DNA from 3 places in the Aeromonas sp. Marseille-Q7275 genome. Region 3 is predicted to be linked to each of the others. Evidence: predicted binding sites of a transcription regulator. Region 3 holds the regulator's gene; each other region holds the start of a gene.
What was found. Region 3 encodes MetJ, which represses methionine synthesis genes. Its sites were predicted from a motif close to AGANNTCTAGANNTCT; they were not measured.
Positions count from the first base shown of each region.

Region 1: metA (homoserine O-succinyltransferase MetA) is a predicted target of MetJ. The motif match lies at 5,894-5,909, and genes of this name have one in related genera.
Region 2: metN (methionine ABC transporter ATP-binding protein MetN) is a predicted target of MetJ. The motif match lies at 8,510-8,525, and genes of this name have one in related genera.

Region 1 covers NZ_CBCPLW010000018.1:674-9,506, reverse strand. Annotated here, with positions in the region: gene ACWPWQ_RS16105 (NnrS family protein) at 1-379, shown strand, start outside; gene ACWPWQ_RS16100 (helix-turn-helix domain-containing protein) at 383-952, opposite strand; gene ACWPWQ_RS16095 (benzoate/H(+) symporter BenE family transporter) at 1,069-2,220, shown strand; gene ACWPWQ_RS16090 (DUF3103 family protein) at 2,368-3,432, shown strand; gene ACWPWQ_RS16085 (Lrp/AsnC family transcriptional regulator) at 3,551-4,021, opposite strand; gene ACWPWQ_RS16080 (phosphatase domain-containing protein) at 4,182-4,700, shown strand; gene metA (homoserine O-succinyltransferase MetA) at 4,914-5,867, opposite strand; gene ACWPWQ_RS16070 (HD-GYP domain-containing protein) at 6,012-7,250, shown strand; gene ACWPWQ_RS16065 (molybdopterin-binding protein) at 7,278-8,441, shown strand; gene ACWPWQ_RS16060 (metal-dependent hydrolase) at 8,449-8,833, opposite strand, start outside.
Region 2 covers NZ_CBCPLW010000017.1:51,279-61,895, reverse strand. Annotated here, with positions in the region: gene ACWPWQ_RS15865 (transporter substrate-binding domain-containing protein) at 1-1,634, shown strand, start outside; gene ACWPWQ_RS15860 (EAL domain-containing response regulator) at 1,627-2,838, shown strand; gene ACWPWQ_RS15855 (methyl-accepting chemotaxis protein) at 2,875-4,851, shown strand; partial or broken gene ACWPWQ_RS15850 (transcription/translation regulatory transformer protein RfaH) at 5,000-5,074, opposite strand; gene rfaH (transcription/translation regulatory transformer protein RfaH) at 5,194-5,694, opposite strand; gene metQ (methionine ABC transporter substrate-binding lipoprotein MetQ) at 5,793-6,593, opposite strand; gene ACWPWQ_RS15835 (methionine ABC transporter permease) at 6,620-7,273, opposite strand; gene metN (methionine ABC transporter ATP-binding protein MetN) at 7,332-8,375, opposite strand; gene ACWPWQ_RS15825 (hypothetical protein) at 8,858-9,313, shown strand; gene ppgK (polyphosphate--glucose phosphotransferase) at 9,432-10,175, opposite strand; gene queG (tRNA epoxyqueuosine(34) reductase QueG) at 10,259-10,617, opposite strand, start outside.
Region 3 covers NZ_CBCPLW010000015.1:5,641-16,257, reverse strand. Annotated here, with positions in the region: gene chbG (chitin disaccharide deacetylase) at 1-594, shown strand, start outside; gene ACWPWQ_RS14520 (helix-turn-helix transcriptional regulator) at 648-1,529, opposite strand; gene tyrS (tyrosine--tRNA ligase) at 1,674-2,942, shown strand; gene yrfG (GMP/IMP nucleotidase) at 3,040-3,708, opposite strand; gene nudE (ADP compounds hydrolase NudE) at 3,855-4,463, shown strand; gene cysQ (3'(2'),5'-bisphosphate nucleotidase CysQ) at 4,505-5,317, shown strand; gene ACWPWQ_RS14495 (aromatic amino acid transport family protein) at 5,730-6,995, shown strand; gene ACWPWQ_RS14490 (tRNA-binding protein) at 7,068-7,406, opposite strand; gene ACWPWQ_RS14485 (helix-turn-helix domain-containing protein) at 7,491-8,237, opposite strand; gene metJ (met regulon transcriptional regulator MetJ) at 8,273-8,596, opposite strand; gene metB (cystathionine gamma-synthase) at 8,820-9,998, shown strand; gene ACWPWQ_RS14470 (bifunctional aspartate kinase/homoserine dehydrogenase II) at 9,998-10,617, shown strand, end outside.

The DNA.
Region 1 (8,833 bases), on a different contig from region 3:
GCTGCACCTGGCTTACCTGTTTATTCCCCTTGGCCTGCTCGCCCTCCCGGCCCAGGCTGCGGGGCTGCCTCTCAGCTTGTCCCTCGCCAGTCATCTTCTCAGTGCTGGCTGCATGGGCACCATGATCCTCGGGATGATTGCCAGGGTGTCACTCGGTCACAGCGGCAGAGCCCTGCACGTCGGGCGCAGGATCACCCTGGCATTCGCGCTGGTGATCCTCTCAGCCTTCGTGCGGGTCTTGCTCCCTCTGCATTGGCCTACCTTGACACTGACGGGATGGAACCTGAGCGGCTGGAGCTGGATAGCGGCCTATGGTCTGTTTGTCTGGGTCTATACCCCCATCCTGACCCGCCCCAGAGCCGATGGTCGTCCGGGTTAACCATCAGGGGCGAATGGCAGGATAGTGGATCAGGTTGTGGAAGACGGCCGGGGCTATTCCCAGATTGCGGTAACCATGGGGACGGTCGGCGGCGAAGCGTACGGCTTCTCCCTGATCCAGCGAGCGCCACAGCCCATCGACCAGCACCTCCATCACACCGCTGATGACGATTACATGTTCGGTCACCCCGGGCTCATGGGGTTCAGATTCCCGCTGATAGCCGGGTAGCAGGGTCAACTCGAACAGCTCGAAACCGAACCGGTCTTCATAGGGAAACAGGGGCGCCACCTGCATGCCTTCGCCCGCCGGTTGCTGGCGAATGTCATCGGCGATGCGATAGAGCGTCTCCCCCGCCACTGCCGGGGTCGGCTCGATAAAGCTGGAGAAGGAGACCCGAAACCCGGTAGCGATCTTCCACAGGGTCGCCACCGTCGGGCTGGATTCCCCCCGCTCTATCTGCCCCAGCATGGCCTTGCTCACCCCCGTCTCGCGGGCAGCCACATCCAGACTCCACCCCAGTTCGGCGCGCAGCCCTTTCAATCGCTGAGCCAGGTGCCGATTCATCTCCTGCATACGCCCTCTCCCGAATGCTGCATCTTCGCCTTGTGCGCTATAGCGCACGTCGCTATAGTCAAAGCCACATTGTACGTAATAACGCACAAGCTATCAGCATACACAAGGATGTCGCCATGCCCTTTGCTCTCCCTCATCTGGTCGCAGGCCTAATCGCCGTCCTGGTTGGCTATACCAGTTCGGTCGTACTGATCATTCAGGCGGCTACCGCCGCCGGCGCCGATGCAGCCCAGGTATCTTCCTGGCTATGGACGCTGGGTATCGGCATGGGTGTGAGCTGCATCGGCCTCTCCCTCTATTACCGCACCCCCGTGCTGACCGCCTGGTCAACGCCGGGGGCCGCCCTGCTCATCACCAGCCTAGGCAATTTCAGCCTGGCGGAGGCCATAGGTGCCTTCATCATCTCCTCCTTGCTGATCACCCTGTGCGGCATCAGCGGCTGGTTCGATCGGCTGATGCACCACATTCCGGCTCCCCTGGCCGCCGCCATGCTGGCCGGGGTGCTGCTCAGATTCGGGCTGGACCTGTTCAAGGTGGCCCCCCAGGATCCCCTGCTGCTTGGCGCCTTGCTGCTGGCTTTCCTGCTCGGCCGCCACCTCTGGCCCCGCTATACCATGGTGCTGGTCCTGGCCACCGGCATGCTGCTCTGCGTCCTGAGGGGCGAGCTGCAACTGGCTGAGGTCCACTGGCAGCTCTCCAGCCCGGTGTGGATCTCGCCGACCTTCTCCATCAACGCCGTGCTGGGGATAGCGATGCCGCTGTTCCTCGTCACCATGACGTCGCAAAACATGCCCGGCATCGCGATCCTCCGTGCCCATGGCTATCAACCGGCCACCTCATCCCTGATCGGCTGGACCGGCCTGACCGGCCTGTTGCTGGCCCCCTTCGGCGGCTACGCCTTCAACCTGGCCGCCATCACGGCCGCCATCTGCATGGGCAAGGAGGTGGATCCCGATGCCAACCGTCGCTGGCCCGCCGCCGTGTGGGCGGGTTGCTTCTACCTGCTGACCGGTTGCTTCGGGGCGACTGTGGTCGCCTTGTTCAGCGCCTTCCCCACCGCCCTGGTGACCTGCGTGGCCGGACTGGCACTGCTCGGTACCATAGGCAGCAGCCTGCACGGCGCGCTGCAGCAGGATGAAGAGCGGGAAGCAGCACTGCTCACCTTCCTCATCACGGCCTCGGGGATCAGCCTGCTAGGGGTCGGTTCCGCCTGCTGGGGATTGCTGGTCGGTGTGGCGCTGCATCAAGTCAACCGGCTCCGCGCCTGACCTGACCATCTGGGGAGACCCCAGTGAGACACAACACATAATTCGGCAAGGATGCTTCACAGCCGAACCCAACTCCCGTCTAGTGAAGAAGAGGCGCAGATTCTTCCCGATGCGCGCCTCTGTCAGACTCAATACTGGAGAAGAAGAATGAGGAATCAGGCTGTCATTTTATTGCTGACCCTGCTGGGCGCCACCAGTGCCCATGCCGCCGACACGGACAGGGAGCTGGCACGCCAGCTCGCATTGCAGCAGAAGAATCTGCTGCCCCTGCTCGCCAATCAGGAATACCAGAGTCCGCTGCCCAACCTGCTGCAAAAGGCGAGCCCACGCCTCAAACGGCAGGCCACAGATGCCAACCAAGCCGCCATCAACCGCCAAGGGCTGGAGGGGGAAGTCAAACAGCTGATGCAGTTGCGACTGGCCAACCCCGAGCAGGCTAATGCGCTCAAACAGGGAACAGAGCCACTGATTGCCTACGTGCCAAGCGGCGATGAGAAGAGCTGGAGCGCCATCGAAGCGTTCGATGGCGCCGGCAATCCGGTCTACCTCGACGTGAACCAGCCACCGGAGCGACCCGTGCTGGTAGTTGAGACCGACCCCGTCAAGGCCAAGAATGCCGGCCTGAAGGTGATGCGCAAGGCGCTGGCTGCCGCCGACATCCAGGCGGCCCCCCGTGCAGCCAGCAACACGGTTCCCCTCAAGACCAGCATCCTCAAGAAGATCAGGCTCAGCGATGATCAGGAGCCCTGGCTGCTCGGCGCCGCCGAGGTCTACGCCGTCGTGGCCGGGGTCAATCCCGGCCGGGACGAACCCGTGGTGGACATAGTCGACATGCCTTACCTCGATCATGACAACACAGACTACAGCCCGAACCAGATCCTGGTGTACTGGGATCGTTATCGCTGGGGCGCGGTCGACCTCGTCATGATGGAGCAGGATGACAACGTCAACTACAAGGAGCTGAGCGCCCTGCTGATCGAGGCCCTCAAGCTCGGCTTCACCGCGGGTGGCGTGCCGGAAGCCCTGCCCTTCCTCGATCTCGGCGGTCGCATCGTCAAGGCACTGCCCAACTCCTGGATGACCAACAACGACGACTACCTGGATACCTTCTACACCCTGGAGCAGGACCAGAGCTACCACCAGTATCCCGGTGCCGCCGGCAATGCGGTCATCACGCTGGAGCCCAAGGAGATCCAGCCGACCAGACCCTGATCATCACCCACGGCAAAAAGCCAATGAGGCAACTCATTGGCTTTTCTCGTTTCTGTATCAAGGGCTCAAGGCCAGCTGACATCATGCAGATCTATTTCAGAGCTGGACGTCCTGGCGCTCAGGGATGGGTGAAACAGGGCAGGGATCGGCTGAATCTGTGCTCGAACACCAGGGAGGTCTCGAGGTGTACCACCTCTTCCCGTGAGGTGAAGTGATCGAACACGAAGTTGCGCAGGTGCTCGGTGTCGGCGACGCAGAGGTGCACCAGGAAATCATCCTTGCCACCCATGTGAAACAGGCTGATCACCTCGGGCAACGCCAGGATGGCATCGCGAAACGCATCTATGATTTGCCGGCTGTGGCGCGCCAGCTGCAGGGAGACCATGGCCTGGATATGGCCGCCCAGGGCCTGATAATCCACCTCGCAGTGAGCGCCCTTCAGCACCCCGTCCTGTTGCAGCTTGCGCACCCGCTCCAGGCAGGTGGAGGGAGCCACCCCGACCAGGGCCGCCAAATCCTTGTTGGTCATGCCCGCATCGCGAAACAGATGGGCCAGGATGTCCAAGTCCAGTTGATCCAGGTTTCTCATCTCTACTCCTTCCATCGCTCTATTTTTTTAGACTCTGCCCGTAAACCGGGCCGAACACAACGCAGATTGACATCGCACCCGCGCCCTCTATGCTGTGCCGCACTCAAACAGGGGGCCAACAAGTTCGTTTGACACCCGATTAGCACCGACAAGGATCCTCATGCTCAGTGCCCACCCCTTCTGGAGCCTGGAGGTTCCGCGCCTCGACGGCCAGCTGTTGCTCACCCCCTGCCCCGGCAACCAGCAGGTTGCCATGCCGCTCGCCCTGGCCCAGTTGCAGCTGGCCGGTGCCGGCGGAGTGCTCACGCTGATGACGAAGGATGAGCTGGCCGCACGCGGCGCAGGCTCCCTCGGCTCACTGGTCAAGGCCAGGGGCCTGGCCTGGTTCCACCTGCCCATAGCGGACGATGAGGCCCCCGATGAAGCCTTCGAGCAAGCCTGGCTCCCCGTGCTGCCGCAACTGCTCTCCCTGCTGCGCGAGGGCAGACACCTGGCCATTCACTGTCACGGAGGGAGCGGTCGCACCGGGCTGGTGGCGGCCCTGCTGCTGATGGCCCTAGGCCAGCCCCAGCCGGAGGCCATGGCCACCATCCGGGCCAGGCGGCCCGGCGCCTTCACCCTGGCCTGCCACCACCACTGGCTCGACACCCGGGGGCGGCGACTGGCCGGGGCCGACTAAAGTGTGCCCTGGCCCTTGGAGTGCTCGCAGGTAAAAACCTTGTCGATCTCCTCCAGTCCTATGACACCTGCCTCCTGGGCGGCTTATAGCTGAGCACCTTGCCGATCTCCTCCGGCCAATAGCGGGTGCGCCGGCCCTATGACACCTGCCTCTTGGGCGATTTATAGCTGAGCACCTTGCCGATCTCTTTCAGCCATAGCGGGTGCGCCGGCCCTACACCTGGCCCTTGGGCTGCTCGTAAGTGAACACCTTGCCGATGTCCTCCAGCCGATAGCTGGTGAGCTGATAGACGTAGTAGTTGAGCCAGTTGGAAAACAGCAGGTGGCCGTGGCTGCGCCAGGTAGCGCGCGGGGCCTGATCGGGATTGTCGCCCGGGTAGTAGTTGACCGGGATGACGGGGGTGAGGCCCGCCGCCAGATCCCGCCGATATTCGCCGTCCAGGGTCAGGGCATCGTATTCGGGATGACCGGTGACGAACACCTGGCGGCAATCCTTGGTCGCCGCCAGATAGACGCCGGCCTCCTCGGACTCGGCGAAGATCTGCAGATCGGTGTGGGCGCGGATAAGATCCCCGTCGAAGGCCGCATAGCGGGAGTGGGGCGCAACGAACTCGTCATCGAAGCCACGCAGCAGCGGCTCGTGCTCGTCGAGGCGGTGGTGGCGATAGACCCCTGACAGCTTCTCGCCGTGGGTCTGCTTCTCCATGCCATACAGGGCTTTCAGCGCCGCCTGCACCGCCCAGCACAGGAACAGGGTGGAGGTCACATGCTGATGGGACCACTCGATGATCTCGACGATGCGCGGCCAATAGACCACCTCCTCGAACTCCACCAGCCCGAGCGGCGCCCCCGTGATGATCATGCCGTCGTAGTTGTTGCCACGCACCTGCTCGAAGTCGTGATAGAAGTTCTCCAGGTGCGCCTGGGGCGTGTTCTTCGACTCCCGATCGTCGATGCGCAGCAGATCCACGTCCACCTGCAAGGGCGAGTTGGAGAGCATCCGCATCAGCTGGATCTCGGTCTCTATCTTCTTGGGCATCAGGTTGAGGATGAGCACCCGCAGCGGACGGATGTTCTGGGTGACGGCCCGGGATTCCGTCATCACGAAGATGTTCTCCTGCCCCAGCACTTCGGCGGCGGGCAACTGGTCCGGGATCTTGATCGGCATGCTGACTCCCTGTACTGCATCGGTAAATATGTCTGGACATCTAGAAGCCTATAATAAAGCGCTCATCCTGTCATCAGATACCTTTTGTATTCACCCCTGCCTTTGACTAGCATACGGCTCTGTGTGTCTCTCGTGCCCAACCCCATGACAGGAATCAAGATCTCGGTCGATCGGCTGCAAGTCGGCAATTACGTCTCCCTGCCACTGGGATGGCGTGAGCACCCCTTCCTGTTTTCCAGCTTCAAACTCAAGAGTGAAGAGGAGATAGAGCTGATCCGCCGGCTCGGTCTCAAGCTGGTGACCATCATCCCCGACAAGAGCGACGCCCCCCCCAAGCCCCTCGATCAAGTGCAGCCCGCACCGGATGGCGCTGACGATCTGGTCGGGCGCCAGCAGGAGATGCAGCAGGAGAAGACCAGGCGCATCGAGCAGTTGCAGCGCTATCGCCGGGATCTGCAGCAGTGCGAGAAGCATTTCCAGCAGTCCCTGGCCCAGGTGCGCAACCTGATGGGCAAGATCCAGTCCCGCCCCCTCAACGCCATCAATGAGGCCCAGGAGCTGATCAACGCCATGACGGAGCAACTGCTGTCGGTGGACGAGATGGTGCTGCACCTGGTCTCCGACAGCGCGGATGGCAACAGCCTCCAGTTCCACTCCCTCAACGTCAGCGTGCTCAGCATGCTGCTGGCCAGGGAGTGCAAGCTGCCGGCGGAGGCTATTCGCCAGGTCGGCATGGGGGCCCTGTTCCACGACATCGGCAAGCTGAAGATCCCGAGCCAGATCCTGCGCAAGACAAGCCCCCTGACCAAGCCGGAGCAGAATCTGATGGCCCAGCACCCGCGCTACGGCCTGGAGCTGCTGAGCCTGGCCAGTGACTTCCCCGAGCCGGCGAAGCGCATAGTGCAGTACCACCACGAATACCTGGACGGCAGCGGGCCACAGGGGCTCAGGGGGGATCAGCTCGACCCCCTGACCCAGATCGTCTCCCTCATCAACGAGTACGACAACCTCTGCCACCTGCAGGCCAAGGTGCCCTACTCGGCCCTCGGCAACCTCTACAAGCAGCGCAAGGCCCAGTTCAACACCGACCACCTCGGCATGCTGATCCGCCTGATGGGCATCTACCCGCCCGGCAGCGTGGTGCAGCTCTCCAACGGTCAGGTCGGGCTGGTGATGTCGGTCAACGCCTCCCGCCTGCTCTACCCCGCGGTGCTGGTGTACGATCCCCGCATCCCGCGCCAGGAGGCGGCCATCATAGATCTCGAGCAGGCCGAGCTCTCCATTGCCAAGGTGATCCACCCCAAGCGACTGCCGCCGGCGGTGTTCGAGTACCTCAACCCCCGCACCCGGATCAGCTACTACTTCGAGCACAACAAGCCCTGATCGGGGTCCACCATCCAAGGAGTCTGCATGCGTATCGAGATCATCAGCACGGGGGACGAGATAGTGACCGGCCTGGTAGTGGACACCAACGCCGCCTGGCTCAGCGCCCTGCTGCTGGAGCAAGGCTGGCAGGTGCGCCGTCGCCTGACTGTGGGGGACAACCTCGCGGATCTGAAGGCCGCCTTGCAGGAGAGCGCCGACCGGGCCGAGGTGGTGCTGGTGTGCGGGGGGCTCGGCCCCACCGCGGATGATCTCACCGCCCAGGCGGCGGCCGAAGCCTTTGAGCAGCCGCTCGCCCTGTTCCCCGACTGGCTCGCCACCATGGCCGAGCGCTACGCCAGCCGGGGCCGCATCATGGCCCAGAGCAACAGCAAGCAGGCCTGGCTGCCCCGGGACTGCGAGATCCTCGACAACCCGGTCGGCACCGCCTGCGGCTTCGTGGTCAGCCACCCGGCCAGCCACGGCCAGAGCCGGCTCTTCTTCACCCCGGGCGTGCCGTTCGAGTTCAAGCAGATGGTGCGCGAGCAGATCTTGCCGCGCCTCAAGGCGCTGGCGGGGGAAGAGACGGACACCGAGCTGCGCCGCTTCTACACCTTCGGCATCTCGGAATCCGCCCTCTCGGACAAGCTGGATGGGGCGCCCTGGCCTGCGGGCATCGAGCTCGGCTACCGCTCTTCCATGCCCCTCATCGAGCTGAAACTCATCGGCCACGGCGCCAGCGCCGCCGACATGGCGGCCGCCGAGGTGCGCCTGCTCGGGGAGATAGCCCCCTGGCTGGTGGGACGGGGCCACGAGGCGCCGGCGCAGCAGATCCTGGCCCTGCTGGGGGAGCGGCCGCTGTGCCTGCAGGAAGGGGAGAGCCGGGGCGCCCTGCTGGCCATGTGCCACCCCCATCCGGGGCTGGAGGCCAGCTTCAGCCACCACCTCCCAAGCGAGCTCGACCATCTGACATGCAGCGGACGGGAACCCAGCCTGACCATAGGCAGTGCGGGCCCCGACGGCGTGCCGCTGCTGCTGTGCGCAGACGGCCAGCGAATCGGCCAGCGGGTGAAGCTAAGTCACCCGGATCCCGAGAGCGGCCGCCGGATCCTCGCCTTCGCCGCCCTCGACATGCTGCGCCGTCACCTGCAGGGGCTGCCGGTGCTCGCCGACTACCTCACCCTGACCAGAACCGCCAGCCGCATCGACTGATGCCGGGCTAGAAGGCGCCTAAGCCCCCATTCCCATGCACCCAGTACCCGGCGAGCGCCAGGGTCAGCAGGCAGAAGGCCCTCTCGTAGCCCCCGCCGCTCTTGAGGGGCAGGCCGGGCAGCCGAAAGCGCCGGCGCCAGGGCCAGAACAGGGGGATGCCCATGGGGGTGAGCCAGTCCCCCAGCAGGTGGCTGAGGTAGCCGACGATGAGGGCATCCTTCATCACCCCGGACAGAAGGCCGGGGGCCTGAAACTGCGCCAGCCCCCATATCCCCAGGCCGACCGCCAGCAGGCTGTGGGTGAAGCCGCGATGGCCGAACAGCCGGGAGAGGGGCCCCGAGATCCAGGGCAGTTGCCGACCGAGCAGGGACTGGGGGTGATCGAGATCCGGC
Region 2 (10,617 bases), on a different contig from region 3:
TGGTGAACGACATCCTGGACTTCTCCAAGATGGAGGCGGGGCAGTTGCAACTCAATCCCCATCCCTGCCGGTTGACCTCTGTCATCTGCGACGTCATCCGGGGTCATGCCACCCTGGCCTATGGCAAGGGGCTCAACGTGACACTGGCGTGGGGACAGGAGGTGCCGGATCAGGCCAGCCTGGACGCGGTGCGCGTGGGTCAGGTGATCTCCAATCTGCTGAACAACGCGGTGAAGTTCACCGAGGCGGGGGAGATTGCCATCCAGGTGGGCTATCAGGCCCATCGGCTGACCTTGACGGTGCGGGATACGGGGATCGGCATAGCCCGGGATAAGCAGGTCAATCTGTTCACCCCGTTCAAGCAGGTGGAGTCCGACATCACCCGGCGTTTTGGCGGCACCGGGCTCGGGCTCGCCATCTGCCATCAGCTGACCCTGAAGATGGGGGGAAGCCTGGTGCTGGAGAGCGAGGCGGGGGTCGGCACCACAGTGACCTTCGCCATCCCCCTGGCCGAGTGCCGCTGGGATGCTCCGCCGCTGGCGGGTCAGCACTGGTGGTGGTTCGGGGAGGACGAGGTGCTGCAAGCCGTGATGGAACAGCTCGGCGCCACGCTCCACCCCATGAGCGCCGAGCAGTGGCGTCATCCCCTTGAGGGCTGCCTGCTGGCGCAGGAGAGCCGCCTGGAGCAGGCCCTTGGCAGTGGCTGGTTGCAGCATTTGCAGCAATCTTCCCTCAAGGGCATAGTACTCTCCCCCCATGAGGCATTGCGTGGCCGCATGGGCAGTGACGCCTGGTGGCGGATCGGCCAGTCCCCCATCTACCCGGATCTGCTGCTGGAGACCTGCCGCCAGCTGTCGAGCGAGCGGTCGAGCCAGCCGATGCAGATGGAAGGCGAGCGACTCAGGGGCAGGGTGCTGGTGGCGGACGATCATCCCGTCAACCGCGCGCTGCTGACCCGCCAGCTCGCCATCCTCGGCATAGAGCCCGAGGTGGTGGATGATGGGGAGAAGGCGCTGCGCGCCTGGCAAGGGCAGCAGTTCGCCCTGCTGCTCACCGACTGCCACATGCCGGTGATGGATGGCTATACCCTGGCGCGCACCCTGCGGGCGGCCGGTGACGAGTCGCCCATCATAGGCGTCACCGCCGACACCTCTGAGGAGGCCAGCCAGCAGATGCGGGAGGCCGGCATGAACGACATGCTGTTCAAGCCCTACAGCCTGGAAACCCTGCGCCAGACCCTGGCTCGCTGGCTACCGGCGGCCAGCCCGCAACAGGAGGCAGTAGCCCCCCGGCAAGCAGAGGTTCAGGCTCCGGGAATATGCTGGCTGACCCTGTTTGGTGACGAGGGGGTGGCGCGCAGCATGGCCAGCGAATATCTGGAGGCCAACCGCCAGGATGGCGAAGACATGATGCAGGCCCTGGCCCGGCAGGATACCCAGGCGCTGGTGGAGACGGCGCATCGCATCAAGGGGGCCGCCCGCATGGTGGGGCAGCAGGCATTGGCGACCGAGGCCGCCCAGCTGGAGGCGGCGGCCAGGTTGAAGCAACTGGACAGGCTCGACGAGCTGGTCCAGACGGTACAGGCATTGATGGACTCTATCAGAGGTGAAATGGAGTTATGGCTCGATGAATAGTGCACGGCATGAGTTGGCGATCATGGTGGTGGAGGATCACAACTTCCAGCGCAAGGCCCTGATGCACCAGATCCGCGGGCTTGGCTACGGCAACCTGCTGGAAGCCCAGGACGGGGAGGAGGCGCTGACTCAGTGCCAGCACCACCAGGTCGACATCCTGTTCTGCGATCTGCGGATGCCGGGCATGGATGGCATGGCCCTGCTGCGTCGCCTCTCCCTCGGCGGCTTTCGCGGCGGCATAGTGCTGTGCAGCGCGCTGGAGGACGATGTGGTGGACGCCGTGCTGCGCATGAGTCGTGCCTACGGCCTGCAGGTGCTGGGGCGCATCGACAAACCCGCCAGCCATCAGCAGATCGCCCAGTTGATCGGCGCCTGGCAGCCCCAGCAGGCGCGCAGCCAGGAGGAGGACGGCCACAGCCTGAGTCTGGATGAGCTGTGCCGGGCCCTGGAGCAGGACCAGCTGCTGCCCTGGTATCAGCCCAAGGTGAGCTTTGAAAACGGTCAGTGGGTCGGCATGGAGGCGCTCGCCCGCTGGCAGCACCCCGAGTATGGGCTCATCTCGCCGGCCCGCTTCATCCCGCTGGCGGAGCACAACGGGCTCATGGATCCCCTGACCGAGGTGATCATCGGCAAGTCACTGCGCGACGGCCACCTGTGGGAGAAGACGGGGCTCTCCCTGAACCTGTCGATGAACCTCTCCACCACGTCGCTGATCGAGGGGGATCTGTGCAATACCCTGCTCAATCACTGCCAGCGCTGGAGCATCAACCCCGAGCTCATCACCCTGGAAGTGACAGAGAGCGCCTTCGTCAAGGATCTCGGCAAGTCCCTGGAGGTGCTGACCCGCTTGCGGATGCACGGCTTCGGCCTCTCCATCGACGACTTCGGCACCGGCTACTCCTCCATGCAGCAGCTCGCCCTGCTGCCGTTCACCGAGCTGAAGCTGGACAGATCCTTCGTCGATCGCTGCTATGAAGATCCCTCCCGCCTCGCCATCATCGAATCCAGTATCGAACTGGCGCGCAAGTTGGGGTTAAAATCGGTGGCAGAGGGGGTCGAGGACGAGGCCACCTGGCTGCTGCTGGCCAGACTGGGGTGCGATCAGTGCCAGGGATTCTTCTCCGCACGCCCCATGCCACGCGAGGAGTTGCTCGTCTGGCATGACACCTGGCGCGAACGATTGCCCGCATTGATCGGGCGCTAATCAAGGGCAGGATGCCCCTGCGACACAAGGATGGTCATGAAAATATCAAGCAAGCTGTTGTTGAGCTTCTGTTTTATCAACCTGCTCATCATTCTCTCCTCCGCCCTTGTCTACCATCAGCTAGGCCGGATTGAAGCCTCCCAGGAGGCCTTGCTGGCCCAGGCCCTACCCGCCCTGCAACGGGACGAGGCGAGCCAGAAGGCCCTGATCGCCACCGTCTCCTCCCTGCGGGCCTACCTCATCCTCGGCAAGGATCCGGCGCAAGGTGCGCGCATCAAGCAGGAGTGGGAGCAGGCCTGGCGAGCCATAGAGCAGCAGGGATTCACGCCTGACCTGACCCGGTCCCTCAAGAGCTTCAAGGGGGCGCAGGAGAAGGTGTGGGCCCTGGCCCATACCGAAGACAACCTGCCGGCCCACACCCTGATGCTGCTGGAGGCAGGCCCCCTGGCGGAGGCGGCCCTCGATCAGCTGCAATCCATCGCCAACGAAGAGGTGGCGACCCCCCAGGAGGCACTGCCCGGCGATCGCCGCCTGCTGCTCAAGCAGGTGGGGGATGCCTACAACGGGCTGGCCAATGCCCTCTCCGCCCTGCGGGACTTCCTCATCTCGGGGGACAAGGAGTATCGCGACAAGTACCAGGACTACTACCAGTTCCATCTGCAGCGGGTGGCCGAGCTGAAACAGCAGCAGGCCAACTTCACCGAGGCGCAGAAGGGGTTGTGGACGCTCTTCGAGGAGATGTCAGCACCCTTTGCCGAGCTGGTGGGGCAGGTGATCGCCAGGCGGCAGGCGCCGGACTGGGATCAGGCCAACCACCTGATGGCCACCGACATAGAACCTGCGTTGACCCGGCTCGCCGATCAGCTGGCGAATCAGGTGACCCAGACCCGGGGAAAAGTGGACAAGATAGCGGGCAAGCTGGCCGGTGCCAGTCAGGCCATCCACCGCACCCTGCTGCTGGCGACCACCAGCGTCATCCTGCTCGGCACCCTGGTGGCCCTGCTGTTCAGCCGCCGCCTGACCCGCGACATCGCCAGCCTGGTGAACCGTGCCGGGCAGGTCGCCGATGGCCGCCTGCCGAGTGCGCCCCTGCCGGTGCTGCGCCAGGACGAGCTGGGCGGGCTGACCGGCTCCATCAACCGGATGTCGAGCCAGCTGCGCCAGCTGGTGGGGGAGATCCAGGGGGCGGTGGCGCAGGTGGAAGGGGCCGGCCGCGAGGTGGGCCAGACCACCAATGCCATAGTGGACGATCTGGCGAGTCAGAATCAGCGGCTGGATACGGTCGCGGCCGCCATAGAGCAGATGTCCGCCAGCACCCGGGAGGTAGCGGGCAACATCGCAGATGCGGCTGGCGCCGCGCGGCAGACCGAGCAGCAGGCCAGGCAGGGGGAGCAGGCCCTCGCCCGCATGGGGAGCACCATGGCGCAGATTGCCGCCATGATCACCCAGGCCAATCAGGCGATGACGCTGCTCAGCAGCCAGAGCGAGCAGGTGGGCCGTGTCACCGAGGTGATCGCCACCATAGCCGAGCAGACCAACCTGCTGGCGCTCAATGCCGCCATAGAGGCGGCGCGCGCCGGGGAGCAGGGGCGGGGATTCGCCGTGGTGGCGGACGAGGTGCGCCAGCTGGCCAGCCGCACCAGCCAGTCGACGGCGGAGATCAACCAGACCATCGCCAGCATACAGCAGCAGACCCGGCAGACCGCGGATACCGTGGGCAGCGGCACCCTGCTGGTGGAGCAGGGCAGGGGGGCCGTGGCCTCGGCCACCGAGACCCTGGCAGCCATGTCGGCGCTGGTGCAGGATCTCTGCGGCCAGCTCGCCGCCATCGCCACCGCGACCGAGCAGCAGTCCAGGGTGGCCCAGGAGGTGGCGGGCACGGTGGAGGAGATCGCCGGACTCAGCCACCAGTCCAGCGAACACAGCCAGCAGGGAGAGTTGATCGCCGCCCGGCTGACCCGGGAGACGGGCCAGCTGACCGCGGCCATCAGCCGCTTCGAGCTGGATGCCTGAGCAGGGCAGGGGTGACAGCCAAGCGGGCCTATGGGCCTGCCCCGCTTGTTTTCATTCCTGATATCGAGAGGCCCGGTGGTCGACGCTGCTGCCGGTTGCCTGATTGAGCAAGCTGACCAGCAGGCATAGGGCGCTTCTCGCTGCCAACTCAGTCCAGCCGCCGAAAGGCCTGGTTGTCGAAGCTGCTGCTGGTCTCCTGGTTGAGCAGACTGACCAGCAGGCATAGGGCGCTTCTCGCTGCCGACTCAGTCCAGCCGCCGGAAGGCCCGGTGGTCGACGCTGCTGCCGGTCTCCTGGTTGAGCAGGCAGGTCAGCAGGCATGGGGCGCTTCTCGCTGCCGGCTCAGTCCAGACGTCGGAAGGCCTGGTTGTCGAAGCTGCTGCTGGTCTCCTGGTTGAGCAGGCTGACCAGCAGGATGGCCCGCTTCTCCCCATCCGGCTCCAGATAGATGGCCTCGAACCCGGCCAGGGGGCCGGATTCGATCAATACCTTGTCCCCTTGCGTCGGCAGGCGGGCATAGCTGGCGCGTGCCTCGTCGCTGTCGTCCCGGCTCATCAGCCGGTAGATCAGCTGGCTGCTGACGGGGCTCCACTCCTTGCCGAAGTGAATGATGCGGCTGATGCCGCGGGTGGACTTCAGGGTGACCGGGGTCACCACTTCCAGATCCACGTAGATGAACAGGTAGTTGGGGAACATGGGTTCACGCTGCGGGACCCGTTTGCCACGCCGCAGCTTCTCCACTTCCACCATGGGGTAATAGGATTCGACGCCTTGAGCCGCCAGATGGGCGCGGGCGCGGGCCTCTTCCTTGGGTTTGCAGTAGGCCAGATACCATTTCTTCATTGTTGTTCTGTTTTTTCGTGTTGCCGTGCTTCTGGCTATGATAACGGGGGCAAAAAAAAAGGCCACGCTTGACGTGGCCTTTTTTACAGAGTGAGTGGTTACCAACCTTTCACCAGACCGCCCTTGAACAGCTCGGTCCCCTTCTTGTAGACCTCGTCGGTCTGGAAGGCCTGGACGAACTCCTTGACCTTCTCGTCGTCCTTGTTGTTTTCGCGGGCAACGATCAGGTTGACGTAGGGGGACTCCTTGTCTTCGACGAAGAGGCCGTTCTCGGTCGGGGTCAGGCCAATCTGACCGGCGAAGGTGTTGTTGATGATGGAGAGATCAACATCTTCCAGGGAGCGGGGCAGCTGAGCGGCTTCCAGCTCGACGATCTTGAAGTTGCGCGGGTTGCTGGCGATGTCCAGCACGGTCGCTTCCAGACCGGCGCCTTCCTTCAGCTTCAGCAGGCCCTGCTTCTCCAGCAGGATCAGGGAGCGACCCAGGTTGGTCGGATCGTTCGGCACCGCGATCTGGGCACCGTCTTTCAGCTCGGACAGGGCCTTGATCTTCTTGGAGTAACCGGCGATCGGGTAGACGAAGGTGTTGCCAACCGGCACCAGCTTGAAGCCGCGATCACGGATCTGGGCATCCAGGTAGGGCTTGTGCTGGAAGGCGTTGACGTCGACGCTGCCGTCGTTCAGTGCCACGTTCGGGGTGACGTAGTCGGAGAAGGTGACGATCTCGACGGTCAGGCCGTATTTCTCCTTGGCCACCTTGGCCGCGGTCTCGACCAGTTCGGTCTCGGGGCCGGCGATGGCACCGACTTTCAGGGTCTTGCTCTCTTCCTTCTGACCGCAGCCGACCAGTACCAGAGTTGCCAGCAGCGCAGCCGCAGCGGATTTAATGCCCAATTTCATAAAAACCTCCTGTCAGAAATCGACGATTAACGATGATCACATTGTTTGACCAGGCGCTCACCCGCGCTCTGGATGAGTTGAACCAGTACCACCAGAATGACCACGGTGACCAGCATGACGGTAGGGTCGAAGCGCTGGTAGCCGTAGCGAATACCCACATCGCCCAGGCCGCCCCCCCCGATGGCACCGGCCATGGCGGAGTAGTTAACCAGCGTGACGAGGGTGATGATGATGCTGTTGAGGATCCCGGGCAGGGCCTCGGGCAGCAGCACCTTGGCAATGATTTGCAAGGGTTTGGCACCCATGGCCTTGGCGGCTTCGAGCAGGCCGTCCGGCACTTCCATCAGGGCCCCTTCCACCAGACGGGCGATGAAGGGGATGCAGCCCACGGTCAGCGGCACTATGGCGGCTATGGTGCCTATGCTGGTGCCGACGATCAGCCGGGTCAGCGGAATGATGGCCACCAGCAGTATGATGAAGGGCACGGAGCGGCCGACGTTGACGATGATGCCGAGGATCTTGTTCAGCAGCGGGTTGGCCAGGATCTGGCCCGCCTTGGTCACGTGCAGTGCCACGCCGAGCGGCAGGCCGAGCAGGCAGCCGAACAGGGCGGAGGCAAACACCATGATCAGGGTGTCGCCGAGGGCTGTGATGAGCAGATTAATCATGGCTTCGGACATGAGTCATTACCTCCAGCTGGATAAGATGGCTGAGTCGCCGAGGATTGGGCGCAGCAGATTAGTCATTGCTTCGGACATAGCCCATTACCTCCAGCTGAATGTGGTTGTCGATGAAGAACTGCTGGGTGGCCTCGCACTGGGCCTCATCCCCGAACAGCTCCGCCAGCAGGAAGCCGAACTTGACGCCACCGGCGTATTCGATGTCTGCGCTCAGTATGCTGATGTCGATGTTGAAACGGCGGCTCACCTCGGAGATAAGCGGCGAATCGACGGTGGCACCGGTGAAGCCGAGCTTCACCAGGGGATAGCTGTTGGCCACCCGCTCGCTGCTCATCCTGTCCTGGTACTCCTGGGGCACTTCCAGGTGGATGGTGGAGTGGATGAAGTCACGGGCCAGCTGGGTCTTGGCGTTGCTGAAGAACCAGGCCACTTCTCCCTGCTCGATCAGGCGACCGTCGCTGATGATGGCCACTTCGTCACAGATCCCCTTCACCACGTCCATCTCGTGGGTGATGAGCAGTATGGTGAGCCCCAGCTTGACGTTGATCTCCTTGAGCAGGCTCAGGATGGATCGGGTGGTCTGGGGGTCGAGGGCCGAGGTGGCCTCGTCGCACAGCAGTACCTTGGGGGCCGGAGCCAGGGCGCGGGCGATGGCGACGCGCTGCTTCTGGCCGCCGGAGAGCTCGGACGGATAGGCGTGGGCACGGGCTTCCAGCCCGACCAGGGCCAGCAGTTCGTCTACCCGTGTCTGGATCTGTGCCTTGCTCCAGCCCGCCAGCTCCAGCGGGAAGGCGATGTTGGCGAACACGGTGCGGGAGGCCAGCAGGTTGAAGTGCTGGAAGATCATGCCGATCTGGCGGCGAGCCTGGGTCAGATCCCGTTCGCTCAGGGCCACGAGATCCTGGCCGTCGACGATGACCTGGCCCTCTGTGGGGCGCTCCAGCAGATTGACGCAGCGGATCAGGGTGCTCTTGCCGGCACCTGAGGCGCCGATCACGCCGAAGATCTTGCCTTGTGGCACATGCAGGCTCACGTCACGCAGGGCGTGCACGGCGTCACTGCCTTTACCGTAGACTTTGTTGAGACCGATCAACTTAATCATGGATTCTTCCGTGCTAACAGCCTTAAAGCACAGGGCGCTACAGGCGGGTGAATTGGGCAGAGGTTTCACTGGGTTGCTCTGCCATCATGGAGGATGATGCTAAGATGTCCGGATGGCTGTGTCAACGCATGTTTCTACGTCTAGACGTCTAAAAAATGGATAAGGATTCCCGCTCGCTGACTAAGGAAAGAGGGGTAAACCGACGGCTTCAATATTAGATTCTGATTTGAAATCACTCGTCCGAATATAACCTGGATAATTCTCCTTAACTCGATGATTCCCCCGTTTTGTCACGACCTCTCCCTGGGCGCTGGCGGCCAGTTGCCAGCATGACAGGGAGAAATCTCTTTGCCCCTTTCTCCTCGTTTTCTTCTTTTTCTTTCCCATCCCTTTGATGTAGAACAAAAAACGACCGCTTTTATCCGGGGAGGGCGCGGCGTTTTTTTATACTGGCAGGAGGTGGACGGCAAGAGGAGGCAGAGATGCGATTTCAACAGATCAAGGACCTGATGCTTTACCTCGAACAACTGCATCAGCAGCAGGGGCGCAGTTACGGGCGCCTGATCCCCCAGGTGGATGGGGAGCGCAGCCGGATGTTGCTGGCCTATCTGCAAGGGCGGGAGGACGCGGCGGCGGCCCACCTGCACGACTATCGGGAGCAGATGGGGAGCGGGGTCAAGGAGACCTGGCTGGATCAGGGGTTTGGTGTGGATCTGCTGGCCGATTGCCAGCGTCTGGCTCTGCACGCCGGTGCCCAGCCCGAGGAGATAGTGGCCCTGGTGTCGCGGCAGGAGGAGAAACTCGTTGGCGAACTGGGGCGCCTGGCCCGGGAGTGCCCCACGCCGGACACGGCCGCGCTGCTGAGCTCCCTGGCGTCCATGGCGCAATCCCGGCTGACCCGGCTGGTGCACGGAGCCCATCGGCTCGACGATCTCTAGCGCGCCATGGCAGAGGCCCGGCTGACCCGGTTGGTGCACGGAGCCCATCGGCTCGACGATCTCTAGGGCGCCATGGCAGAGGCCCGGCTCGGGCCTCTTGCGGCGTTGTCGGGGAGGGTCAGCCCTCTTGCCGGGCCGCACCGTAGAGGGCGGCCCCTATGATGCCGGCCTGGTTGAGGTTGGCCGCCGCCACCAGGGGGGCCCGGGTCTCGATCCGGTCGATGAACTTGTCGAGCTTGGCGGCGCTGCCGCCTCCCAGGATGAAGAGATCGGGGGAGAAGAGGAACTCGAGGCGGGCCAGATACTTGTTGAAGCGTTTGCCCCAGCGGTTCCAGGAGAGATCCTCGCGCTTGCGCACCGCATCCGAGCAGTAGTGCTCCGCCACCATGCCTTCCAGGATGAGGTGGCCCAGCTCGGTGTTCGGCAGCAGCTGGCCGTTGACGAACACGGCGGTGCCGATGCCGGTGCCCACAGTGATGAGGATGATGACCCCCTTGCGATCCCGGCCCGTGCCGAAGCGCATCTCGGCCAGCCCGGCCGCGTCGGCGTCGTTGAGCACGTGGCAGGGCAGGCCGGTCACGTCGGCGAACAGGTGGGCGGCGTCGGTCTCGATCCAGCTCTTGTCGATGTTGGAGGCATTCTTGGCGATGCCGTTGTGGATGGTGGCGGGGAAGCCGCACCCCACGGGGCCCTTCCACTGGAAATGCTCGACCAGCGCCTTGAGGGTGTGCGCCACGGCGGCCGGGGTGGCCGGTTGCGGCGTGGCGATGCGGTGGCGCTCGCCAATCAGTTCGCCAGTCTCGGTGTCCACCAGGCAGCCCTTGATCCCGGAGCCGCCAATATCTACTCCCAACATCTGCATCCGAATCTTCCTTTTATTGTGCCTATGGTCAATGGTCGGCAGAGCATGAAAAAAGTGCTGTCATCCGGCAAGGGCCAGATCGCTTATGCGTGATCCGGCAGGCCTTTTTCGATGCAGCGGATCAGCAAACGGGTCTTCTTGTTCTCCTTCTCCTGGCGTGCTGCCAGGGTCGCCAGCGCCCACTCGATGTGTTCGGCCACCATGGGCTCGGCGCCGGGAAGCGCCTGCTGCAGGGCCGCCATGGCATCGCTGCTGGCCGGGCCGTTGCCCAGCGCCACCGCCAGGTTGCGGCGCCAGCGCTGATAGCCGATGCGGCGAATGGGGCTGCCTTCGGTGTGCTTCAAAAATGCCGCCTCCGACCACTGCCACAGGTCGAGCAGGGGGGGGCGGTGCAGGTTGGGGCGCGGGCTGAAGTCGGGCTCTGGGCTCGCATCCGCATAGC
Region 3 (10,617 bases):
CTGCACTTCGTGCTCACTTGGGGCAAGCCGCTCTCTCCTCTCTCCTGCCTGGTCAATGCCCGGGGGGAGCTGGACAAGAGCATCTGGCAAAAAAGCGAGCAGGGCCTGCTGGTCGCAAGGGAAATCATGGAAGAGCTCAGGCAGCAGTTCGATCGTTTCGTCACCCTGTTTGGCCGCTCGCCCAGCCACATCGACAGCCATCACCATGTGCATATGCTGCCGAGCCTCTATCCGCTGGTGGAAGCCTTCGCCCGCCAGCAGGGCATCCCTATGCGCATCGATCGGGAGGAGGTGCGCCGTCACGGCCTGACCGTCAACCATGAGCTCAGTTGCCAGCGCTTTGACAGCCGCTTCTATGGTGAGTCACTCACCCGGGAGCTGTTGCTGCAACTGCTGGATGACGCCAATGAACAGGGGGTCAACTCCCTGGAGATCATGTGCCACCCCGCCTTTATCGATCTCGAAGTGCAGCGCAGCGCTTATCACCAACCCAGGCTCACCGAGCTGGCCATCCTCACCGATCCGGCCCTGCCTGAGTTGATCGCGGCGAGAGGCTATTGCCTCACCAGCTACCAGGGGTGGCAGCCATCTTGAATCACCAAGGTGGCAGGGCTGTACTGTGATGGGCTCAGGCCTATGGTGGGGCGCTAGCTCGTCGATGTGGTGATGAGGTGGTTGAGAAAGAGGCTGAACAGCTCGGCCCGGGAGCCGAGCCGCAGCTTGCCGTAGAGGTGCTTGCGGTGATTCTTCACGGTGCCGCTGCCGATGCCGAGTTCGGCGGCGATTCCCTCCGTGTCCAGCCCCTGCAGCAGCAGGCTCGCCACCTGCCGCTCCCGGCGGGTGAGCCTGTCTCCGCCCACGCTGCTCATCGCCTGCTCCACTGCGGCCTTGAGGCTGGCGCCGTCCAGGCTGGCCGCTACGCCTTGCACCCTATCCTTTGCCGTACTCTTGGCTGCACTTTTCGCAGCACCATCCGTGGCTCTCGTCGCCGCGCTCTGGGCCAGCATTGGTACCGCCTCCCGCCACTGCTGGCGGCACAGGGAGTGCACCAGGGGGAACAAGGCTTCCAGCCTGGCCCGCTCTTGTGGACTAAGGCTCTGGCGCTTGTCGAGGCGGCCCAGAAACAGCATCAGGGTGAGACCACTGCGCACCGGCAGGATCAGCCCCACCTCCTCCTGCCAGCCGGTGGCCTGATAGAAGTGGTGGCGGTATTCGGGATCGAGCCGCCCCTTGGACACCTGTGCCAGGGTCCAGACCCCGGCGGGGAGGCCGTCCTGAAGCGCCAGCATAAAGGGATCCTGGCTGAAGTGGCTGGTGAGGTAGCGATCAAACAGCAGAGCCCGCTGGTGGCTCAGGTTGTCATAGAGGTAGACGGGACGCTGTCCCACCCCGAGCAGCAGGGCGCAGTCGAACGCCACCTGCTGCTGGATGAGGCGCACCAGGGCCGCCGCAAAGGCCGGGCTGTGCAGGGCATCGACGACGGCGGTCAGGCTCTGGGTCAGCGAGTCTGTGGCGAGGGGCTGGCTCATGGCGATGGGCTCCGGCTGGCGGGGAAAGCACCCCGATATGGGCGGGATGCTAGCACGAGAGTGGCAAAACTGTCCCCTGGGGGACATATCCGCCACCAGTCATAGGGGCGAGTATGGCGACTTTCCCCTGCTGTTGGAGACCCCATGATCGACCCCCATTTGCTTGATGATCTTGCTGAGCGCGGCCTGGTGGCCCAGATGCCCGACCCGGTGGCGCTGGCCTCCCACCTCGCCACGCCGCGCACCCTCTATTGCGGCTTCGATCCCACCGCTGGCAGCCTGCACATAGGCCATCTGGTGCCGCTCTTGATGCTGCGCCGCTTCCAGCTCGCGGGCCACACCCCTGTGGCCCTGGTGGGGGGCGCCACCGGCCTCATCGGCGATCCCAGCTTCAAGGCGACCGAGCGCAGCCTCAACAGCAGCGAAACCGTGCAGGGCTGGGTGGCCAGCCTGTCCGCCCAGATCCGGGCGCTGCTGCCCGCGAGCGAGGGGCTGGCGGCCCCTGTGCTGGTCAACAACGCCGACTGGATGGGGCAGATGTCGGCCCTCGATTTTCTGCGGGACATCGGCAAGCACTTCTCGGTCAACGCCATGCTGGCGCGGGAATCGGTGCGCCAGCGGCTGGCTCGCCCGGATCAGGGCATCTCCTTTACCGAGTTCTCCTACGCCCTGCTGCAATCCCAGGACTTCGCTGTGCTCAACCAGCGTCTCGGCTGCACCCTGCAGATCGGCGGCAACGATCAATGGGGCAACATCACCAGCGGCATGGATCTCACCCGGCGACTGCATCAGGCCCAGGTTCATGGTATGACGCTGCCCCTCATCACCAAGGCGGATGGCACCAAGTTCGGCAAGACGGAAGGGGGGGGCATCTGGCTGGATCCGGCGCTCACCTCGCCCTACGCCTTCCATCAGTTCTGGCTCGGCACGGCGGACGAGGATGTCTACCGTTTCCTGCGCTACTACAGCTTTATGCCGCTGGCGGCCATCAGGGAGCTGGAAGTCGAAGATGCGGGTCGGCAGGGGCGCAAGCAGGCCCAGCAGGTGCTGGCGGACGAGTTGACCGAACTGGTGCACGGCAAGGGGGCACTGGCGGCGGCGCGGCGCATCGGCGAGCTGCTGTTTTGCGGCGACGTGGCCCGCCTTGGGGAAAGCGATCTCGCCCAGCTGGCCCAGGATGGCATGCCGAGCTGCCGTATCGAGAAGGAAGCGGATCTGGTGACCCTGCTGGTGGAGAGCGGTCTGGCGAGTTCGAAGCGCATCGCCCGCGAGCTGCTGGGGGCGGGTGCCATCAGCCTCAACGGCGCGATAAGACAGGATGAACGGCTCAGTGCGGCGGACTGGTTGTTTGGCCGCTACCTGCTGCTGCGCCGGGGCAAGAAGCAGTACCGGCTGGTGGAGTGGGTGGACTAGCCCGCCCTCAAGGAGAAAGGGCTGCCCAGGCAGCCCTTCTGTTTGTCCGCTTGCTCATGGGGTCTGTGACTTCCCCATTGATGCGCAAAATGCCGATTCACACGGCCAGCGGCAATAACTCGGCGTAGTCGCGGATCGCCGGGAAGGCGGTAATCTGCTGCCCCGGCTGGCGACTGTCCGGGTTCTGTATGGCGAGCTGATAACCGATGCCGTAGTCGGCGGCGGCGCGCAGGATCCGCTCGCTGTCATCGACGAACAGGGTGCGGGCCGGATCGAATGCCAGTCGTTCTGCCAGCGCCTGCCAGCAGTGCTGGCTCTCCTTCGACCAGCCGAGCTCATGGGTGCTCACCATGAGATCCAGGTGGCTGGCGAGATCGAGGTGCGCATCCTTGACCGACAGGCTGGCGGGGTGGGCATTGGTGAAGAGTACCAGCTGCTTGCCCGCCGCCCGCAGGGCGGCCAGGAAGGGAATGACGTGGGGCCGCCACTGGATCTTGTCCAGTATCTCCTGCTTGAGGGCGCGGATGTCGAGCCCGAGGGTCCGGCTCCAGTAGTCGACGCAGTACCAGTCGAGGGTGCCGCTGACGGCCTGATAGTGGGCATCGATCTGCGCCTTGGCGTCGGCCAGCGGCAGGCCGAGGCGCGCAGCGTAGCGCTCGGGCACCAGCTGCTGCCAGAGGTGGCTGTCAAAATGAAGGTCGATCAGGGTGCCATCCATGTCGAGCAGAACTGTGTCTATCTGGTGCCAGGGCAGTGGGGTGGGCATGGGGCCTCTTTGTGTCGGACTGGGTGGGGAAAACGGGGGGCATTATAACGGATTTTTCAGGCACCTTTCCGGCCCTTGCCCCGTGGTGTTCCCTCGGGGAGTCGTTTACTCTTGAAGCACTCTTTTTTAACGAGCAGTCAGCCCAGATGAGTGACCCCCACAAGTGCAAACCCGAACACGTCCGCGTCGAGGCCATGGCCCATGACAAGCGCAAGCCGGAGATCATCAAGGCCGAGCTGGTGGCCGAGAGCCGGCTGTTCAAGGTGGAATCCCTGCACCTGAAATTCAGCAACGGGGAGGAGCGGGTCTACGAGCGGATGCGCGGCGGCAACCGGGGTGCCGTCATGGTGGTGCCCCTGTTCGATGCCCACACCCTGCTGCTGGTGCGCGAATACGCGGCGGGCACTCACTCCTACGAGCTGGGCTTCCCCAAGGGGCTGATCGATCCGGGCGAAGATGCCTTCGAGGCGGGCAACCGGGAGCTGATGGAGGAGGCGGGCTTCGGGGCCCGTGACCTGATCCCCCTCAAGCAGGTCTCCCTGGCCCCCGGCTATTTTTCCAGCCGGATGGACATACTGCTGGCGCGGGATCTCTACCCCGAGCAGCGGGTGGGCGACGAGCCCGAGCCCCTCGAGGTGATCCCCTGGCCCCTCAATCGCATCGACGAATTGCTGGCGCGACCCGACTTCACCGAGTCGCGCAGCATCAGTGCCCTGCTGCTGGCCAGCAAATGGCTGGCGGAGCAGGAAAGCTAGCCCAAACGTGGGTAAAGGTAATAAAAACAGAGGATAACAAGATGCAGGAGTTGTTGGCCTGGATACCTGGGGTCAAGGAGATAGCCCGCGAAGCGGGACGTATCCTTCACGAAATCTATCACGGCGGTCAGTTCGAGCGTCAGCTGAAGGAGGATGCGACCCCGGTCACCAGTGCCGATCTTGCTGCCGATGCCTACCTCAAGCAGGCGCTGTCGGCGCTCACCCCCCATGTGCCCGTGCTGACCGAAGAGGCGGCCGATGTGCCCTTCAGCCAGCGAGCCAACTGGCGGCAATACTGGCTGGTGGACCCCCTCGACGGCACCGGCGAGTTCATCGCCGGCAGCGGCGACTTCGCCACCCTGATCGCCCTGGTGCGGGACAATGTCCCGGTGCTCGGGGTCATCTATGCCCCCGAGGCCGACGTGCTCTACTGGGCGGTGCGCGGCCACGGCGCCTTCAAGGAGGTGAATGACGAGGTGTACCCCATCAGCGCCATGCACCACGAGCACGACCAGCCCGACTCCCTGGTGGTGGCCATCAGCCGCCGCCAGAAGCTGGAGAACCTGACCCGCCGCCTCAACCCGGCCATCAACTACGAGCTGATCCCGCTTGGCTCCAGCTCCCTCAAGTCCTGCCTGGTGGCGGAAGGGGCGGCAGACTGCTATGTGCGGCTCGGTCCCACCGGCGAGTGGGACACCGCCGCCGCCCAGTGCATCGTCGAGGCGGCGGGGGGGCGCATCCTCAGCCTGGCGTTGCAACCGCTCAGCTACAACGAAACGGAGTCGCTGGAGAACCCTGACTTCATCGTGATGGGGGACCCGGATCTCGCCTGGGGCAAGATCCTGACTCACTGAGCCGGTTGAAATGTAGCCAGTTCATCCAATCAGGCGGCCCCGTGGCCGCCTGATCGCCTGGTGTGATCCGCTGGCTTGGCGCGGCATATTCAGGTGTATTCGCTACTTAAATGGATTGCTGTAGTGGATCATCACAATCAAACCCAAAGTGCTGGCATCTATTTTCAGGTAATTCTGAAAACTTCGTATTGGTCAAAATAAAAAATCGACCAGTGGTTATATTTTGGTTTTATATTTCGTTAAATTCGCCGTTTAAAGGTTTAACCGAACAGGGCGGGCTGGAAATGCCGCCCAATCTCACTGGCTGAGCCTGGCTTTGCCAGTGAGATCTGCCAATGCCGTTTTTTGAGAATTAAATGCTAAAGGAGCACAATATTTTTAGATTTTAATACTATATATAAGTGGTTTATCAATGAGTTCATCTGCAGAGGTCACCCGGGAGCTATCTGGTTCCCCATCCATCAGCCGCACTGGCTGGCGTCGTCACGATACCCACTGGGTCATCAGCCTGTTTGGCACCGCGGTCGGCGCCGGCATACTGTTCCTGCCCATCAACCTGGGTCTGGGGGGCATCTGGCCCCTGGTCATCGTCGCCGTGCTGGCGGGCCCCATGACCTTCCTGGCCCACCGCGGGCTGGCGCGCTTCGTGCTCTCTTCCTCGCGCCCCCACGCCGACTTCACCGAGGTGGCGGAGGAGCACTTCGGCAAGATGGCCGGTCGCCTCATCTCGGCGCTCTACTTCCTCTCCATCTTCCCCATACTGCTCATCTACGGCGTCGGGCTCACCAACACGGTGGAGAGCTTCATGATCAACCAGCTCGGCATGGATGCCCCGAACCGGGTGATGCTCTCTGGCCTGCTGGTGTTCGCCATGATCGCCGTGATGATGGCGGGGGAGAAGGCGATGCTGCGGGCCTTTGCCTTCATGGTCTACCCGCTGGCGGCCATTCTGGCGGCGCTCTCCTGCTACCTCATTCCCCAGTGGCACTGGCCGGAGGCGACCGCGTTCGAGGGGGCCAGCTTCCTCAACACCGTCTGGCTGGCGCTGCCGGTCACAGTGTTCGCCTTCAGCCACGCCGCCGCCATCTCCGGCTTTGCCAACGTGCAGCGCCGGGAATATGGCGAGCAGGCCGAAGCCAAGAGCGGCCTGATCCTGCGCAACACCACCGTCATGCTGGTGGGCTTCGTGCTCTTCTTCGTCTTCTCCTGCGTGTTGAGCCTCTCCCCGGCCCAGCTGGCAGAGGCCAAGGCCCAGAACGTCTCCGTGCTCTCCTATCTTGCGAACATCACAGACAACCCTGTGATCGTGACCCTGGGGCCGCTCATCGCCTTCATCGCCATCAGCTCCTCCTTCCTCGGCCACTTCCTCGGCGCCCGGGAGAGCCTGAAAAGCCTGATCGCCAAGCCCACAGGGCTGTCGCTGGCCAAGGCGGACCGGCTCGGCATCGCCCTGATGTTCTTCGCCATCTGGGGCGCCGCCGTCATCAACCCGGGCATCCTCGGGCTGATGGAGACCCTCTCCGGCCCCGTCATCGCCATGATCCTCTTCATCATGCCGGTGGTGGCCATCTACAGGGTGGAGGCGCTGGCCCGCTTCCGTCAGGGCTGGGTGAACGGCTTCATCCTGCTGACCGGTTCGCTCTCGGTCTCGGCCCTGCTCTTCAGCCTGCTGAAGTAACTGCGGCGCGGTGGTTAAAAAGAGAAGAGGCGACCCCGGGGTCGCCTCTTCTCTTTCATGGGGCACAGGGCCTCAACCCAGCTTGGCGCCGTTCTCCACCGCCTGCTCCGGGATGGCCATCACCACGGCGCCATCGGCCCGGTAGAAGCCGGTCAGCAGAAACTCCGACTGGATGGGGCCGATCTGCTTGGCCGGGAAGTTCACCACGGCGACGATCTGGCGCCCTACCAGATCCTCCGGCTGATAGAGATCCGTTATCTGGGCGCTGCTCTTGCGCACCCCGAGCTCGGGGCCGAAATCCGCCCACACCTTGTAGGCGGGCTTGCGCGCCTCGGGGAAGGGCTCGACCCGCACCAGGGTGCCCACTCTCAGCTCCACCATCTCGAACTGCTGCCAGCTTATGGTCTGCATCTTGGCTCCTCCTTTCACACACCATGCATTGACCCCAGCATGCCTCGAAACGGCAGCCCCTGTCTTCGGCAAGGAGCCGGACTGTTATGGCTGCGGGCCGTTTTGCTGGCGCCAGCGGGAGGGGGTGAGGCCCGTCTCGGCCAGGAAGCGCTCGGCGAAGGCTCCCTGATCCTGATAGCCGCAGCGGCTGGCCACCTCGCCTATGGGCAGGGCACTGTGAGCCAGCAGGGTGCGTGCCAGCGCCATGCGCCGCCCGCGGATGTAGTGGGAGGCGCTCATGCCGAACTGCTGGCGAAAGGCGTGCTTGAACTGGCTCTGGCCGAGGCAGGCAACAGCGGCGAGCCGCTCGTTGCCAAGGGGCTCGGCGAGGTGGGCCTCGATGTGGCGCTGCACTCTTGTCATGCGGGGGGCCAGGGTGGGGCCCATGCCCTGACCCTGGGCCAGGAGGCCCAGCCAGACCTGCTCCATGCCGGCCACATGACGGCCCTGACGCACCATCTGATGGAGGAAGGCGAGGTAGTGGCGCTGGGGCTCGTCCAGGGGGATGAAGGGGCGCTCGCCAAGGGCCTCGGGCAGCCAGTGGCTCTCCTGCACCAGGAAGGAGAGCGCCGGGTCGGCGGCGTAGTCGTGGCGAAGACCGGGGGCGATGACGCAGGCAAAGCCAGGGGCGAGGCGGCGACCCTGGCCCTGCACCTCGATCTCGAGGGGGCCGTCCAGGGGGATCACCAGCTGGGCGAAGTCGTGGCTGTGGCTGCTGATGTCGCTCTGGTAGCGGCGCAGGCTGAACGGGCTGGGGGCGGATAGGGATGACGCGGCACCGGGCCGCGTCATCGAAGAGGGGGGATTATGTGCCATGGGCCACCGGATTACTCGGCGTCGAAATCTTCGATCTCTTTGCCGAGCGCCTCCATGATGGCGCGGGCCTCGGCGGGGACGCTGTCCGGATGATCCTTGCGCAGATCGTCGTCACAGGGCAGCGGCTGACCGGTGAATGCGTGCAGGAAGGCCTCACAGAGCAGCTCGCTGTTGGTCGCATGACGCAGGTTGTTCACCTGGCGACGGGTGCGCTCATCGGTCAACACCTTCAGCACCTTGAGCGGGATCGAGACGGTAATCTTCTTGACCTGTTCGCTCTTCTTGCCGTGCTCCGCATAGGGGCTGACGTAGTCGCCGTTCCACTCTGTACCCATGTTCCACCTGTTCTCGTTTGGCCGTGAGCGCGGATTTTAACCCTTAAGGAATTCAATGGCAATCCAACAGCAAAGCCATTTAGACGTCTAGAAGTGTTGACGGCTTTTTTAAGGTGGCGTAGTGTGATGCACCATGGGCCGGCACTCCGGCCAGCGCAAATGAGAGCGGGGCAGGACGATCCACGAGGCGGACCGGCTCCGGCAACACATCAAGGAGAGTGACATGACCCACAAGGCCACCCTGGCGGTACGCACCGGGATTGAGACAGACACACAACACGGTGCCGTGGTGCCCCCCATCTACCTCTCCAGCAACTACACCTTTGCCGACTTTGGCGAGCCCCGTCAATACGATTATGCCCGCTCAGGCAACCCGACCCGCACCAATCTGGCGGACGCCCTGGCGGCCCTTGAAGGGGGCGCCGGCGCCGTAGTGACCGGTACCGGCATGGGAGCCGTGCACCTGGTGACCACGGCCCTGCTCAAGGCGGGGGATCTGCTGATCGCCCCCCACGACTGTTACGGCGGTACCTGGCGCCTGTTCGAGTATCTGGCGGCCAAGGGCCACTACCGGGTGCAGTTCGTCGATCAGGGAGACGAGTCGGCGCTCGCCGAGGCCCTGGCGCAGCAACCGGCCCTGGTGTGGGTAGAGACCCCCTCCAACCCGCTGCTGCGGGTGGTGGACGTGGCCGCCATCGCCGCCGCCTCCCATGAGGTGGGTGCCAAAGTGGTGGTGGACAACACCTTCCTCTCCCCGCTGCTGCAACAGCCGCTCTCGCTGGGGGCCGACGTGGTGGTGCATTCGACCACCAAGTACATCAACGGCCACTCCGACGTGGTGGGCGGGGTCGCGATCGCCAAGGAGGCCGAGCTGGCCGAGTCCCTGGTGTGGTGGGCCAACTGTCTGGGGCTCACCTCCGGCGCCTTCGACTCCTACCTCACCCTGCGCGGTCTACGCACCCTGGCGCCGCGCCTGCGTGCCCATCAGGAGAATACGGACAGGATCCTGGCCTTCCTGCAGCAGCAGCCGCTGGTCAAAAAAATCTATCATCCCAGCCTGCCGAGCCACCCGGGCCACGAGATTGCGCGCCGTCAACAGTCCGGCTTCGGCGCCATGCTAAGTTTTGAACTCGATTGCAACGAGACGGGGCTGCGCGCCTTCCTCGCGGCGCTGCGCCTCTTCTCGGTGGCGGAATCCCTCGGCGGGGTGGAGAGTCTGGTGGCCCATCCGGCCAGCATGACCCACAGGGCCATGACTCCGGCGGCGCAGCAGGCGGCGGGCATCAGCGCCCAGTTGCTGCGCCTCTCGGTGGGCATAGAACACGGTGAAGACCTGGTGGCCGATCTGGCTCAAGGCTTTGAACAGGCGCAGTTGGCACAACAGGCAGAGCAGGTGAAGTAATGGAACAGCAACAGCAAGGAGAGAGTGCGGTGGCGGCAGAGAGAGCCTTGAAGCGGCGTCATGTGCACAAGTTTGGCGGCAGTAGCCTGGCGGATCCTGTCTGCTATCGCCGGGTCGCCAGCATTCTCGAACAACAGGCCGAGCAGCAGGGCGGTGGCAGGGAGCTGGTGGTGGTCTCCGCCGCCGGCAAGACCACCAACCGGCTGATCCAGCTGGTGGAACTGGCCGAGGCGGGTGACGAGGCCGCAGGGGAAGCCATCACTGCCCTGCACGCCTACCAGCAGAGCCTGATCGACGGCCTGCTGGAGGGGGAGTTGCTGCTCGACTTGAGCCAGCAGCTGACCGATGACATGCAGCAGATCGCCAAGACCCTGGAAGGGCAGTTTGATCGCTTCGAGCGCAACGGCCTGTTGGCCTTTGGCGAGGTGTGGTCGGCGCGCCTGCTGGCCGCCCTGCTCAGCAGCCGCGGCGACAAGGCCATCTGGCTCGACGCCCGCAGCTTCCTGCGCGCCGAGGATGGCGCCCTGGTCAAGGTCAATACCGCCATCTCCAGCGAGCTGCTCAAGGCCCGCTTGGCGGAGCATCCCGGCCGCATAGTGGTGACCGGCTTCATCGCCGC